2 regions of the Selenomonas oralis genome follow, and region 2 is predicted to be linked to the other one. Evidence: riboswitches for the same ligand, from Rfam matches in the RefSeq annotation. Region 2 holds a riboswitch; the other holds the start of a gene.
The links. A riboswitch is a leader RNA that binds a small molecule or an ion and turns the genes downstream of it on or off. The one in region 2 is predicted to bind thiamine pyrophosphate.

Region 1 (7,292 bases), 410 kb from region 2:
GCACCGCCGGATATGGCATCGCCCAAGGCAACATCGCCTATTTTCTAGGCGCGGCCTACCTCTTCTTCATCAACGGCCTGTGCATCTGCTTTGCGACCTTCTGCGTGCTGAAGATCATCCATTTCCCGGTCAAACAGGCGCATTCCCCGTTCCAGCACAAACGCAACCGCATCCTAGTGCCCATCATCGTCATCATCGCCCTGCTGCCGAGCGTTTATACGGCGTATCAGACCGTGATCCGATCGGCGGAAAGCTCTGAGCTGCACGCATTTGTAAACAACAATTTCAACAGCTCCGAGCGGCAGGCCATTCGCTACCGTATCAATCATCAGAACAGCAGCGTGGAGATCGGTCTGATCGGAAAGGCGCTGACAGCCGAGGAACAGGCTCTTGCAGAAACCGACATGAAGCAATTCAAATATCTGGCGTCCTATTCACTGGAGTTGATCCAGAACAACGAGGCTCTTCTTATGCAAAAGCAGGAAGAGAACAAGACCGCCAATCCCGATTCCAGCAAAGAGATCGCGTTCGGCAATCAGGACATGGAATTGCTGCAGAAGTACAAAAAGATGAGCCTCCTGTATCAGCCGGCATATCAGCATATGACAGATACCACAGAGGCTTTGGAAAAATGCAGGACGACAGGCTCCATCGTCTTCCCCGAAATCCAGGACATGGAGGGCTCCGCCGTGCTCGATGTCAAGGATACGAACAAGATCAATGTCGTGAAATACATCATCGTCGTGTATGTAAAAGCGCCTTTGGAGCAGCGCGACGCACAGAAAATGCGGAGCTGGCTGCAGGCGGAGCTGAAAAGACCGGTCCTGCTGACCATCCGCTTGCAGGACAACCTTGCCAATACAGGGATTGTCGGCGACGGCTTTGAATAGGCCGCACGCAAAAACGTCCGCTTTGCGGACACAGGATGCAGCGCCCTTATGCGCGCGCAGCTCACCGCATCAGCGCGGACATCATGCAGCAGCCTGCCGCGCCGGCTTCGAGGCAGGCCTCGAGCTTGTTCATGCCGACGCCGCCGAGCGCGAATACGGGGAGCGGCGCCTCTTTGCAGGCGGCTGCGAGGGCGGCTGCGCCGAGAGGGGCAGCGTCCGGCTTGCAGGCGGTGGCAAAGATGGGACTGAACGTCGCATAATGTGATCCCAGGGAGGCGGCTTCGGCAAGCTCGGCGACGGAGTGCGCCGATGCGCCGACGAGCTTCACCGCGCCCTCTTCCATCGCCGGCTGCCGCCCGTCCTGGGCGCTTGCCGCACGCCATGTGCGCAGAGCATCGAGCGGCAGATGGATGCCGTCCGCGCCGCACTCCGACACCGTGCGCGGCGACAGGCGACGTTCCTCGGCAGCAGGCGCATGGCGCCCCTGCTGCCGCAGCGCGGCCTCTTGCAGCACGGCAGCATCCTCCGGCTCTGCGCCGAGCGCCCCCCAGCCGTGTGCAATGCATTTCTTTCCATGCTTATGTGCGATGCGGACGACCTGCGCGAAAAGCGCCCGATACGCTTCAGACGTCAAGTCCTTTTCGCGCACGATGATCCAGTCCACCATCTCCATCGCGGCGACGCGTTCGATCTGCGCGAGGAAATCCCCACGCACGAGCCGGCGATTCGTGATGCAGGCGATGATTTTCCCCTTATACATAGACGTAATCGTTCAGCACGGGCTGCAATCCGCCGCGCGAAAGCCCTGCATACATCTCGGCCAGCGAGCGTGCGTCGGCGATCTCAAACTGCTCGTCGCCTGCCGCCCGCGCTTCCTTTCCCTCATACTTCTCTTCGTGGTCGCCAATACCCGTCGAGACGCCCGCCGACACCTTCGTCGCCGCGATCTTCACGATGCCGTCGCGAAAGCTCGCCGACTCGCGCGAGGAGACCGTGATGCCGACATAGGGCAGGAAGATGCGGTAGGCCGAGAGCACCTGGCAAAGCTCCCTTTCGTGCACATTACGCGGGTTGATTCCCGCGTTGTTGACGATGGGACGAAGCCGCGGACAGGAGAGCGAGTATTCGACATGCGGGTACTTGCGCTGCAGGAAGTAGACGTGCAGCGCCGTCGCCAAGGCGTCGCGCCGAAAGTCGGCGAGCCCCAAGAGAGCCGAGAAGCCCACGCCCCGCATGCCGCCGAGGATGGCGCGTTCCTGCGCTTCGAAGCGATAGGGGAAGACGCGCTTCCTGCCCGCGAGATGAAGCGCCTCATAGCGCACCGCGTCATACGTTTCCTGAAACACCGTCACATAGTCCGCGCCGCACTCGTGCAGGTATTGATAGTCCGCCGTATTCACGGGATAGATTTCGAGTCCGACATTGCGGAAATACCGCCCCGCCAAGCGGCACGCCTCGCCGATGTAGGCAATGTCACTCATCGCGGGGCTTTCGCCTGTCAGCAGCAGGATCTCCTCGATGCCCGACGCCGCGATGACTTCCATCTCCCGCGCGATCTCCGCCTCTGTGAGCCGGCGGCGCGCGATGTCGTTGTAGCGGTTGAAGCCGCAGTAAACGCAGTAATTGTCGCAGTAATTCGCGATGTAAAGCGGCGTGAAGACGTAGACCGTATTGCCGAAGCGACGCCCCGTCTCCCGCTGCGCGCGCTGCGCCATGCGCTCCAAGAAAGGCGCCGCAGCAGATGAGAGGAGCGCCGCGAAGTCCTCGATGCTGCACGTATCATGCGCGAGAGCGCGCTCCACGTCAGCGGCGCTGTAAGCGGCAGGCTCATACTCCGCTGCCGCAGAAAGCACCTTTTCGCGCACATCGGAGTCGATTCGCTCCATATCGGGCGCATACGCCATGACGTCCGTGCGGCTCGCTGGATCGTTTTCGAGCCGGTGCTTCCTTTCGAGCGCCGCGCCGCTCAAGCGCGCCGAATCGATGAAGTAGCTTGCATCTTCTCTCATCTCGTCGCCTCTCCATCGTGCAGAAAGCCCGTCAGCGGATCGGAAGCAGCCGCGCCGCGCTCCAAGACGCGGCCAAGCCCCGCAAGATAAGCCGCGCGTCCTGCCTCGATCGCCGACTTGAACGCTCCCGCCATCCGCGCCGCGTTGCCCGCCGTCGCGATTGCCGTGTTCGCCATGACAGCGGCAGCGCCGATCTCCATCGCCTCGCACGCTTCCGACGGCCTGCCGATGCCCGCATCGACGATGATCGGCACGTCGATCTCCTCGACGAGGATCTTGATGAACGCTTTCGCCTGCAGCCCCTGATTCGAGCCGATGGGCGCGGCGAGCGGCATGACCGCTGCCGCTCCCGCCGCCTCAAGAGCGCGCGCCGCGTAGAGATCGGGGAACATGTACGGCAGGACGGTGAAGCCTTCGGCGGCAAGCAATTTCGTCGCGCGAACCGTCTCCTCGTTGTCCGGCAGGAGGTACTTCGCATCGCGCATGATTTCCACCTTGACGAAATCGCCGCAGCCGAGCTCGCGCGCCATGCGTGCGATGCGCACCGCTTCTTCCGCCGTGCGCGCGCCCGACGTGTTCGGCAGGAGCGTCACATGCGCAGGGATATAGTCGAGAATGCTCTCGCCCTCGCGCGTATTCGTGCGCCGCACGGCGAGCGTCACCATCTCCGCGCCCGCATTTTCCACGGCGGCACGGATCAGTTCGAGCGAATACTTGCCCGAACCGAGGATAAAACGCGAACGAAACGTCTTGCCGCCCAATCTGAGAAAATCTTCTTCCCTGTTTGTTTCCATAAGGATGCTCCCTTCTCATGCGCACGCACAATTTGTTTTCTTCAAAGCCTGCTCCCCTGGCAACGGAGCAGGCTTCTTTTCTTCCCTGCCGCCTTTGTCCGCCAAAGCTCAATCCCTGCGGAACAAGCACGATTCTCGGCAGCCAGGCCGCAGTTTTCTCAGCCGCCGCCGACGAAACTCACGATCTCCACGACATCGCCCGCCGCCAGCTGCACCGATTCATACGCTGCTCTCGGCACGATCTCGCCGTTTCGCTCGACGGCGATGCGCGCGGGAACATAGCCCGCCTCCTCCAGATAATCCAAAAGCATCTTGCCGTCCGCCGCAGCGTCCTCGCCATTGACCTTCACCATCTTCGTCCCTCCCAAAAAAGAAAACCGCACACGCCAAGCGGTGTATGCGGTCAAAATCACCCTCTATTCCCTACGTTGGCATGATCCAAATCAGGTTTTGGGTCGGGGCGAAAAGCCCCCTCTCAGCCCATTCGTGGACTCCCCTTTGCAATATTCATTATAGCGCGGCGGCAGAAAAATGCAAGAAAATTCTCCATCAGAACCTATGGTAAAATTGCACAAAGAAGCACGGATAAGCTCCGTCCGACCGGCGCCTCTGCCGAATGAACGGCGCCATGGCCGGTTCAGGGCTTGCCGCCTCAAGGAGATGACATCAAATCATTCAGCAAGGAGCCAATTTCCCATGCCACTCCTTCCTCAGTCACGAATCGCATTGGCCATCGACGCCGCTTTTACGGCAGCGGCCTTTATGGCGTCGGCGTCGGCGCCAGTGACATTGACATTCTTCGTGACCTTCGCCTCGTAGCTCTCACCGCGCACGATATCGGCGAGGTCAATGCCCGTCGCCGCCTTGACCGTCTGGAACGTCTTCGCCATGACAAGCGGCACATTGTCCGCCATCGGCTCCACGGCAGAGGCACCATTGCCGCCAATGATGGATACATTGCCGATGCGTTCGAGCGGCTTTGCCACTTCCGAAGCGATCTGCGGCAGAATCTCGACGATCATCTGCGCCATAGCCGCCTTGCCGTATTTCTTCAGCGCTTCCGCCTTTCGATCCATCGCGGCAGCTTCCGCCTCGCCTTTCGCCTGAATCGCAGCAGCTTCCGCCTCACCCTGCGCCTTAATGCCTGCAGCCGCCTGCTCCGCCGCATAGCGCGAAGCCTCCGCCTCCGCCTTCTGCGCCTCCGCCTTGCGCTGCGTCTCGTAAAGAGCGGCTTCCGCTTCGCGCTGGCGCTTGGCCAAGTCTGCCGCAGCCTTCTGTTCGACGGCATACTTCTCCGCATCCGCCTGCTTCTGAATCTGTGCCGCCAGCTCCTGTTCACGCACGGACACCTGCTGCTTCTTCAGCTCCTGCTCGCGCTCCGCCTTTGCAATCTGCGCGTTGACCGTGGCCGTCTGGACGGACTTCTGCTGCTCCTGCGCCTGGATTTCGTAGGCGGCGTCCGCCTCCGCGCGCTTGATGTCGGACGCTCTCTTGAGTTCCGCCTGCCGGATTGCGAGATCGGTCTGCCGCTGGGCAATCTCAAGATCCGCCTCGACCTGCGCATCGTTCGCTTCCTTCTGCGCCTGCGCCTTTGCGACTGCGACATCACGCTCCGCCTCGGCACGCGAAATGGCGGCGCGTTTCTTGATGCGCGCCGTATTGTCCGCACCAAGATCAACAATGAGGCCGTTGTTGTCCGTGACATTTTGGATATTGCAGGAAATGATCTCGATGCCGAGCTTTTTCATATCCTGCGCCGCCTTGTTCACGACCTGATCCGAAAAACTGTCGCGATCCGTATTGATGGCTTCCAGCGTCAGTGTGCCGATGATCTCGCGCATATTGCCTTCAAGGGAATCCTGCAGATCCCTCGCGATTTGCTCTCCCGTGAAATTCAGGAAATTTCGCGCCGCAAGCTGCACGCTCTCCTCATCGCGCCCGACCATGACCTTCGCGACAGCGTCAACATTCACGTTGATGTAGTCATTCGTAGGTACGGGCGTCTCCGTCTTGATGTCCACGGAAATCTGCCCGAGGAAAAGCGTATCCATACGCTCAAAAAAGGGGATGCGCGCACCGCCCTGGCCGATGAGGATGCGCGGACGCTTCTTGATGCCGGAAATGATGAGCGCCGTCGACGGCGAGGCCTTCACATAGCCGCGTGCCAAGATCGCCAAAAGCACGGCGACGAGCACAACGGCGGCAAAAATTCCTCCGATGAATAAAATCCCCATAAAATTCGCGGCGCATCGCAAAGGCAAAACGCCGCTTCCACCCCCTTGAAAGCAGTACGAAAAAGACATGAGGGAAAGGACGCTGCCCTTCCCCTCCCTTTATTTTATTGTACCATGAAACCCCAAGAGGTCAAGCCATAGGCTCACTCTCCTTCGTGCGCCTGAAAAAAGGCTGCCCCATCGTCTTGGCTGTCTCTTTCTCGAGTTCGTTTTCCAGTTTTTGACGAATATTCTCATCCTTCACCGGTTCTTTTTCGCGTTCCTTTGCCTTTGCCTCCTCTCCGGCTTTCTCCGCCTCTTCCTGCGCCGCTTTCGCCCGGAGCTGCGTTTCCTTCACAGATGCCTCAACGACTTCCTTCTTGATATCCCCGACCCACTCGCCAAGGCCCAAGACCGCCTCTTTGTTTCCTTCCTTCTCAGCTTTCCGCTTCATTTCCTGCACCATGGAAAGCTTATCCTCCGGCGAAGCTGCCATGATCTGGCTCTTGAGCTGTTCCTTTTCCTTGTCGAGCGCCCTCTTGTCCTCATCCGAAAGCGTCTTGTCGGACAGCTGCTTGCCGATTTCTTTCAGACGATCCTTCGCCGCCGTGACGCCGTTCTTCTTCTCCTCAATAGCCGTAAGTTCCGCGCCGGCCTCAGTAAGCTTGTCGCCTTGCTGCAGCTTCTGTGCCAGCTCGTCAGCGCTCATGGCCTTCCCCTTTTGGCTGATAAGAGCCTCGACGGCTTCCCCGATCGCATCCGACACGCCGCCCTGCTTCTCGCGCTTCCCCATAAGAGGCTGCGCCTGCGGCAGCGAAATCGCCTGCAGCACCTTTTTATCTGCAGAAATAATCATCGCTGAAACCTCCCTGCCAACCAATCCGATAAGTGCATCTCTCACGTTCCCACAACAACGCAAGTCCTATGATGAATTTCAATTTCCATTATAACTCGGCCGATTTTAATGTCAAGGAGTGAGGTTTCAAGCCAACGTTCCACAAATATTATTTGCCTGTTTCTAGGCTTTGTTCACGCCCAATTCACGCATCAAAGCATTTTGCAGGATATTGGAAAAGTTCACGTTGCGCTCCATGGCAAGCGTATCAAGCCACTTGGAGATGGTGAAAAATCTATCCTTATCTACGATAAAGGCTTTATTAGACTTTTCGTAGATAAGCACACGAGAGACACCGCAAAAACCTCGAATACAAGTGCACAAAAACATTCCTTCCTGCATCTTCACTTATGCTATACTATTTGTAAAACGTCTCGTCATATACATCGCACATCCGACAATTTCTGCCCGCTACGAAAGGCGTGCCGTCATCTTGAAGCAGTTGTCTTCCTTCTGCGGTTTTTAACCTGAACTTTTCTGAAGCAAGGTGA
Region 2 (7,292 bases):
AAAGCATCAAGGTCAAAGACGGCGTCGCAACCGTCGACTTTTCCGAAGATCTGTCAAAACGCTTCACCGGCGGCTCAACCGGAGAGGAAATGCTCGTTGGTTCCATCGTCAACACCCTGACTGAGTTCTCCGAAGTCAAATCGGTGCAGCTCCTCGTCGAAGGCAAAAAAGTCGATTCCCTTTCCGGCCACATGGACCTCTCGAAGCCCGTGGGAAGAATGAAGGAATTGCTGAAATAACAACCGTATAATGAGTTCCAAAAGCCTGTTTGTGCCATGAAGATTGGCATAAGCAGGCTTTTTGTGTAAAGAAAGCATGTTTCCTTTGCCGCTGCAGCGTTGTATAATAAGCTGTACGCACAAACATCCATTTTGTGGACATTGTGCGCCGCCTTTACAGAAACCGGGCCAATCGGTCTGCGCCTTTGGCGTAGCCTCTTTGGGGGATGGAAAAATAGGATTTTGAAGGGGAGGTGCTCCGAACGATGCCGCAAGAGAAACTGCAGGAAGCGGAGCGCCTGTATATCGCTTATCAACTGGATGAAGCCGAGGCGCTTTTTGAAGAATTGGCGAAAGCAGGCAATGCCCGTGCAATGTATGTTCTTGCCCGATATTATGATGCGTCGGATTGGGGCAGGAAAGGCGCAGATGCCGGGGATGTACTGGCAAAGCTGTATGTCGCAGAATCCCAAGAGGATGATGAGCAAAAGACGGCAACGTTGGAAGAGCTGTTTCCTCGCGTATATGCGCTTGCAGAGCAAGGAGATGTATTTGCATGTCATGAAGTGGCGGGCATGTTTTTGCATGGCCGCGGGACAAGGTGTGATGAGCAAAAAGCGATAAATTATTGGAGAACGGCTGCAGAAGCGGGCTTTTGGGATTCGATGCGCGAGTTGGGCGATCGGTTCGAGGAGCAAGGCAATTATAAAAAAGCCGCTGAATGGTTTAAAAACCTTGCTGAAGCGGGAAGCGATGAGGGGTGGTTTGGGTTAGGCTGGATTTATAAAGAGGGTGAAGGCGGCATCGTGTGTGAGAAAGAGGCGATACATTGTTGCCAAAAAGCATACGAAATGCAGGGGATTTGGGCAGGCGAAGCTGCAAATATGATAGGATGCATCTTGGCTGAGCGCGAGAACTATAAAGAGGCAAACGCGTGGTTCAGAAAATCCGGTGAAGTCGGTAGCGATCGGGGATGGTATAATTTAGCTGTTAGTTATAATCAGGGAAAAGGCATTAGGAGTGATAAAGAAAGGGCAAAAGAATATTTCTTGAAAGCATACGAAATGCAGGGAATTTGTGCAGGGGATGCGGCAGATCATATAGGACGTATTTGGGCTGGGCGTGAGAACTACAAAGAGGCAAATATATGGTTCAGAAAATCCGGTGAGGCTGGCAGCGATTGGGGCTGGTACCATCTGGCAGTCAGTTATGATCATGGAAATGGCCTTAGGAGTGATAAAGAAAAGGCAAAGGAATATTACTTGAAAGCATACGAGATGCAGGGTGATTGTGCAGGGGATGCAGCTTTGGCTATAGGGATGGTTTTTGATGAGAATGAGGAATATACGAAAGCTTATGAATGGTTCCAAAAAGCGGCAGAAGCAGGCAGTGATTGGGGATACTATGATTTAGGCATTTATTATCTGGAAGGCAAAGGGATTACTCAAAATGCAGCAAAAGCGGTGGAATGTTTTACAAAAGCATACGAGATGCAAGGCGATGCTGCTGATCGTGCAAAAGAAATGTTGGATGAGTTGAGCTGAAGCTTTTTAAGGCAATAGCTGCGCTTAACGGGACAGCGTTTTGCTCGCAGGTGTTTGAGTACATCGTAAAACGACATGCGAGCAAAGGTTTGCTGAATTTTCGTTGAAAATGGCGGCGACTTCTGCTAAAATAAGCGTGTAGCTTACATGAAAAGTGAATATGAATCCACTGGGGGAGCGTTTGCTGAGAGGCTCATGGAATGGGCCGACCCTTGGAACCTGTTTGGTTAATACCTGCGTAGGGAAGTGGTGGTTTTCTGAGGTTTTGAGGAGCCGCCGGCTATGCTGGACGGCTCTTTTTGATTTGTGGAACGCCGGACGGGGATTTGTATTCTCTTGTGTGCTTTTGCACGGCGGCAGGATTGCGCCGGCTGTATGGAGGGATATAAAATGGCGACACAGATGCAGTATGCAAGGGATGGAAAAATCACCGATGCCATGAGGTCGGTGGCGGAGGCGGAAGGGGTGGATGCCGAGACGATTCGCGAGCGTGTGGCGCGGGGAACGATTGCCGTCTGTGCGAATGTGAACCATGCGGGGCTTCGCCCGGCGGGCGTCGGCGAGGGGCTGCGCACGAAGGTCAATGCGAATATCGGTACGTCGAGCACGTTTCCCGAGATCGAGCCGGAGCTTGGGAAGCTCGATGAGGCAGTGCGCTCGGGCGCGGATTCGGTGATGGATCTTTCGACGGGCAACAACATCGACGAGTCGAGGCGGCGCATCATCGAACACTCGCCCGTCATGGTGGGGACGGTGCCGCTCTATGAGGCGACGGTGCGTGCCATACGGGAGCATGGCGCTGTCGTCGATATGACGGCGGAGGATATCCTGCAGACGATCGAGCAGCAGGCAAGGGACGGGGCGGACTTCATGACGCTCCACTGCGGCCTGACCTTGGCGGCTGTGCGCAATCTGCGCGAAGAGGGGCGCGTCATGGATATCGTGAGCCGCGGCGGCTCTTTCATCACGGGCTGGATGCTTCATAATGAGAAGGAAAATCCGCTCTATACGCATTTTGACGATATTCTCGATATCTGCGAGAAGTACGATTCGACGATCAGTTTGGGCGACGGCCTGCGGCCTGGCTGCCTTGCCGATGCGACGGACCGCGCCCAGATCACGGAGCTTGTCAACCTCGGCGCTCTCGTCGATCGTGCCTGGAAGCGCGGCGTGCAGGTCATGGTGGAAGGCCCGGGGCATATGCCGTTTGATCAGATTGCAGCGAATATGAAACTGCAGAAGCGGCTTTGCCACAATGCGCCGTTCTATGTTCTGGGGCCTTTGGTGACGGATGTCGCGCCGGGCTATGACCATATCACCTCGGCTATCGGCGGTACGCTTGCGGCTGTGAACGGCGCGGATTTCCTCTGCTATGTGACGCCCGCCGAGCATCTTTGCCTGCCGACTTTGGAAGATGTGCATGAAGGCGTCGTTGCGAGCCGTATTGCCGCTCATGCCGCCGATATCGTAAAGGGGGTGCCGGGCGCAGCTGAGTGGGACAGGAAGATGGCGGAAGCGAGGAAGATTCTCGACTGGGAGGCGCAGCTTTCGCTCGCCATCGATCCGGAACGGGCCAGGTCACGCCGCAAGGCCAGAAACGACAAGGGCGAGGGCGCCTGCTCCATGTGCGGCGATTACTGCGCTGTGGAGATTATCCAAAAGTATTTTGATAGGCCGGTCGCGTCTCTTTGCGACGAATGACGAGGGAAGCACAGATAAATCCAGTGCCGCCGTCTTGACGCATCTTTTTTGCTGACGCAGGATAAAAACTCTGCGCTCATCGGCCGGCTTCATTTTGTCATCATGCCCGAAAAAAACTGCCTGCCGCAGGAAATGCGGCAGGCAGTTTTTTGGCATGATTTATGGGGCTTCCGCTCGATCTTGGCGGTCACGGCACATTACATGCACAAACGTTCGGGATGTGGACATTGTGCGCCGCCCTTACAGGAACCTAGTCGATCGGTCGGCATCTTTCGGCTTGCTCCCTTGAGGTTTCGTGGTAGATGTCGATGATCACAAGCTTCACGATGACGATGAAGGGGACGGCGAGGAACATGCCGGCGGGGCCGAGAATTTCGCCGCCGAAGATGACGCCGAGGATGATGGCGACGGGATGGAGGTTCAGCGATTTGCCGACGAGCGTCGGATAAACGAAATTGTGGTTGATCTGTGTGAGTGCGATGTAGAAGACAAGCGTCTGCAGCATGAGTTCGCGCGACTGGGTCGCGGTCAGGATGGTGCCGAAAGCCGAAGCGGCGGTCGGTCCCAGGACGGGGATGAATTCGCTGATGCCGGAGAGAAAGGCAAAGACGGAGGAATAGGGCAGGCCTCGAAGCTCAAAGTAGCAGAAGACGATGACGCCCGTGATGAGGCACATGACCAGCTGGCTGCAGATATAGGCGCGGAGCCCTTTCAGAAGTTCGTCGAAGAGATGGAGCACACGTCCGCGTGAGGTGTGCGGAAACAGATTCGCGAGCCATAGTTTTATATCTTCGCCGTCTTTCAGCAGGTAGAAGGTCACGAAGATGATGATGACGAGATCCATGAACTTGCTGAAGGCTTCCAGCAGGAAGGTCAGCGAGGTCTTGAGAATGTCGGCGCTGATGCTGCGCAGATAGGCGAGCAGCTCCGCAAATTCCGTTCGAAGAAACTCGGAGTTTGAAATGAAGGGGATGTTCTGCAGACTCAGCGTGATGTTGGGCAAATCGGCGACAAAGCGCGAGAACGTAGGAAGGAAGGAGCGCGAAAGGAGGCCGAGAAGCCCGATCAAAATGGTGATAAAGACAAGGATGGCAAGCCCGGCGGAAAGAACACGGGGCAGACCCTTTTTGTGCAGAAAATCGACGATGGGCTGCAGAAGAAGCTGCAGGAGAAGCGAAAGAAAAATGATGAAGGCGAGGTCGGGAAAAAACCAAAAGGCCGAAAGCAGCAGGGTGCAGGCGACGGCGAGGATGATGGATGTGCGGTAGTTCGTTAGGTTCATGGGAACCTCCTTTGTCCTTGGCGTAAACTGTACGCACAAACGTCCGGGAAGCGGATGCTTGTACGCCGCCCTTGCAGAAAACGACCGATCGATCTGCGCCCGTTGGGCTTGTTTCCCGGGATTTCATGCTAAACGTGCCGGGTATGCTCCGAAAGAATCTATTTTATGAAAATATTATGCATGAAGAAGGAAAATCCTGCCGGCGAAGGCGATCTTGCCGGATTTTTTCTCAGACAATCGGATGGGCTGCTTTGTGGGGCGGCAGGATTTGGGATGAGAAAACGCGAAATAAAGAAAGAAATAGGAAGATATTTGAAGAAGGGCAGATAAAAAGGAGGGAAACATCATGCAGGCAAGAGATATCATGACGAAGGATCCCATCACGGCAAAGCCCGGGGCAACGATTCGGGAAGTGGCGGAGATCCTCGTGGAGAATAAGATTTCGGGTTTGCCCGTCGTGGATGAAAACGGTGTGATGCTCGGCATTGTCAGCGAGGGGGATCTGATGCGCAAGAAAATTGCGCCGAAAGCGCCGGAGATTTTGAGCGTCCTCGGCGCCATCATTTATTACGATGGGCTGAAAGAGTATCGCGAGGCATTTCGCAAGCTTTCGGCAGTGACGGCGCAGGAGATTATGACGAAGGATGTGATTTCCGTGCAGCCGGAGGAGGATGTGAGCAAGGTGGGCCAGCTCATGCTCGACCATCATGTAAAAAGGGTGCCGGTGCTCAATGGCCGCCGTCTTGTCGGCATTATCAGCCGTTCGGATATGGTGAAGATGCTCCTTTGAGCGATAAAAAGAAAAGGCTCCCTTAGGACTTTAAGGGAGGTTTGTTGTGATGATTCTTGACATGGCATGAGAAACATCATACAATAGTTAGGTATAGTTTTCAGCCACTTGCTATCACATACGATAAAAATCAAAAATCAGGAGGTGTTAACCATCGTTGAAATAATATTGGCGGTCATTCTTTCGGTGATCGCCGGCGCCGGCGGCGGATATCTGCTGCGCAAAAGGGCTGCGGAGGCGCAGATCGGCTCGGCTGAGGAAGAGGCGAGGCGGATTGTGTCCGAGGCAGAGGCCAAGGGGGAAAGCCGCAAAAAGGAGGCTTTGCTCGAGGCAAAGGAAGACATCCATCGGCTCCGGCAGGAGCTCGATCGCGATACAAAGGATCGCCGCAATGAACTGCAGCGGCAGGAACGCCGTATTGTACAAAAAGAGGAAAATCTTGACCGCAAGCTTGATTCCCTTGAAAAGAAGGAAGAAGCTTTGCTGGGCAAGGAAGCCAAGATTGACCGCGTAAGGGCTTCCGTCAACGAGTTAAGGGACAAGCAGAAGGAAGAACTTGAGCGCATATCAGGCCTGACGGCTGAGGAAGCGCGCACGATGCTCATGGCGGAAGCGGAAGATGCCTTGAAGCATGAAAAGGCGATGCTTATCAAGGATTATGAGCAGCAGGCGAAGGATGAGGCCGACAAGAGGGCGCGCGACATCGTTTCGCTCGCCATCCAGCGCTGCGCTGCCGATCAGGTGGCGGAAACGACGGTGTCCGTCGTTTCCTTGCCGAACGATGAGATGAAGGGGCGGATCATTGGCCGTGAAGGGCGCAATATCCGTGCACTCGAAACCTTGACGGGCATTGACTTCATCATCGATGATACGCCGGAAGCTGTCATTCTTTCGGGGTTTGACCCAGTGCGGCGCGAAGTGGCTCGCATAGCGCTGGAAAAACTCATTGTTGATGGCCGGATCCATCCCGCCCGCATCGAGGAAATGGTCGAGAAGGCGAAGCGTGAGGTTGAGCAACGCATCAAGGAAGCGGGCGAACAGGCGACGTTTGAGACGGGCGTGCATGGGCTTCATCCCGAGTTTGTGCGGCTCCTCGGCCGCCTGCGCTATCGTACGAGCTATGGGCAGAATGTCCTTAATCATTCCATCGAGGTCTCCCATCTCGCCGGCGTCATGGCGTCGGAGCTTGGCGCTGACGTAATGCTTGCGAAGCGCAGCGGACTTCTGCACGATGTCGGCAAGGCCGTCGATCATGAGGTCGAGGGCTCGCATGTGACGATCGGTGCGGATCTGGCGAAAAAGTACCGTGAGTCCAAAGAGGTTATCAACGCCATCAGCGCCCATCATGGCGATGTGGAGCCGATGACCGTCGAGGCCGTGCTTGTCGCAGCGGCGGATGCCGTTTCAGCGGCAAGGCCGGGGGCGCGCCGCGAGAGCCTCGAGGCATATCTGAAGCGTTTGACGCGCCTTGAGGAGATTGCCGAGTCGTTCGATGGCGTCGACAGCTGTTTTGCCATACAGGCAGGACGCGAGGTGCGCGTGATGGTGAAGCCGGAACGCGTCGACGATGTGGCTTCGGTGACGCTCGCGCATGATATTGTCAAGAAGATCGAAACGGAGCTTGAATACCCGGGACAGATCAAGGCGACAATCATTCGTGAGACGCGCGTTGTTGATTACGCGAAATAGTTGTATAATGGGGGTGTTGGGAGGATGCTTTCCAGCACCCTTGATTTTTAAGGACGGAATCACGGATA

Region 1: it holds a riboswitch for thiamine pyrophosphate, as region 2 does, so the genes downstream of both, thiS (sulfur carrier protein ThiS) here and thiC (phosphomethylpyrimidine synthase ThiC) in region 2, are expected to answer to the same signal.

What each region holds. Positions count from the first base shown of each region.
Region 1 covers NZ_CP194411.1:1,443,300-1,450,591, reverse strand. The annotation lists gene ACRTGH_RS06960 (DUF389 domain-containing protein) at 1-890, shown strand, start outside; gene ACRTGH_RS06955 (thiamine phosphate synthase) at 952-1,650, opposite strand; gene thiH (2-iminoacetate synthase ThiH) at 1,643-2,899, opposite strand; gene ACRTGH_RS06945 (thiazole synthase) at 2,896-3,693, opposite strand; gene thiS (sulfur carrier protein ThiS) at 3,852-4,046, opposite strand; TPP riboswitch at 4,097-4,201, opposite strand; gene ACRTGH_RS06935 (flotillin family protein) at 4,404-5,927, opposite strand; gene ACRTGH_RS06930 (hypothetical protein) at 6,058-6,762, opposite strand; gene ACRTGH_RS06925 (hypothetical protein) at 6,925-7,143, opposite strand.
Region 2 covers NZ_CP194411.1:1,852,350-1,859,641, forward strand. The annotation lists gene ACRTGH_RS08830 (GerMN domain-containing protein) at 1-239, shown strand, start outside; gene ACRTGH_RS08835 (tetratricopeptide repeat protein) at 485-1,762, shown strand; TPP riboswitch at 1,924-2,024, shown strand; gene thiC (phosphomethylpyrimidine synthase ThiC) at 2,153-3,463, shown strand; gene ACRTGH_RS08845 (AI-2E family transporter) at 3,714-4,745, opposite strand; gene ACRTGH_RS08850 (hypothetical protein) at 4,926-5,075, shown strand; gene ACRTGH_RS08855 (CBS domain-containing protein) at 5,092-5,535, shown strand; gene rny (ribonuclease Y) at 5,680-7,224, shown strand.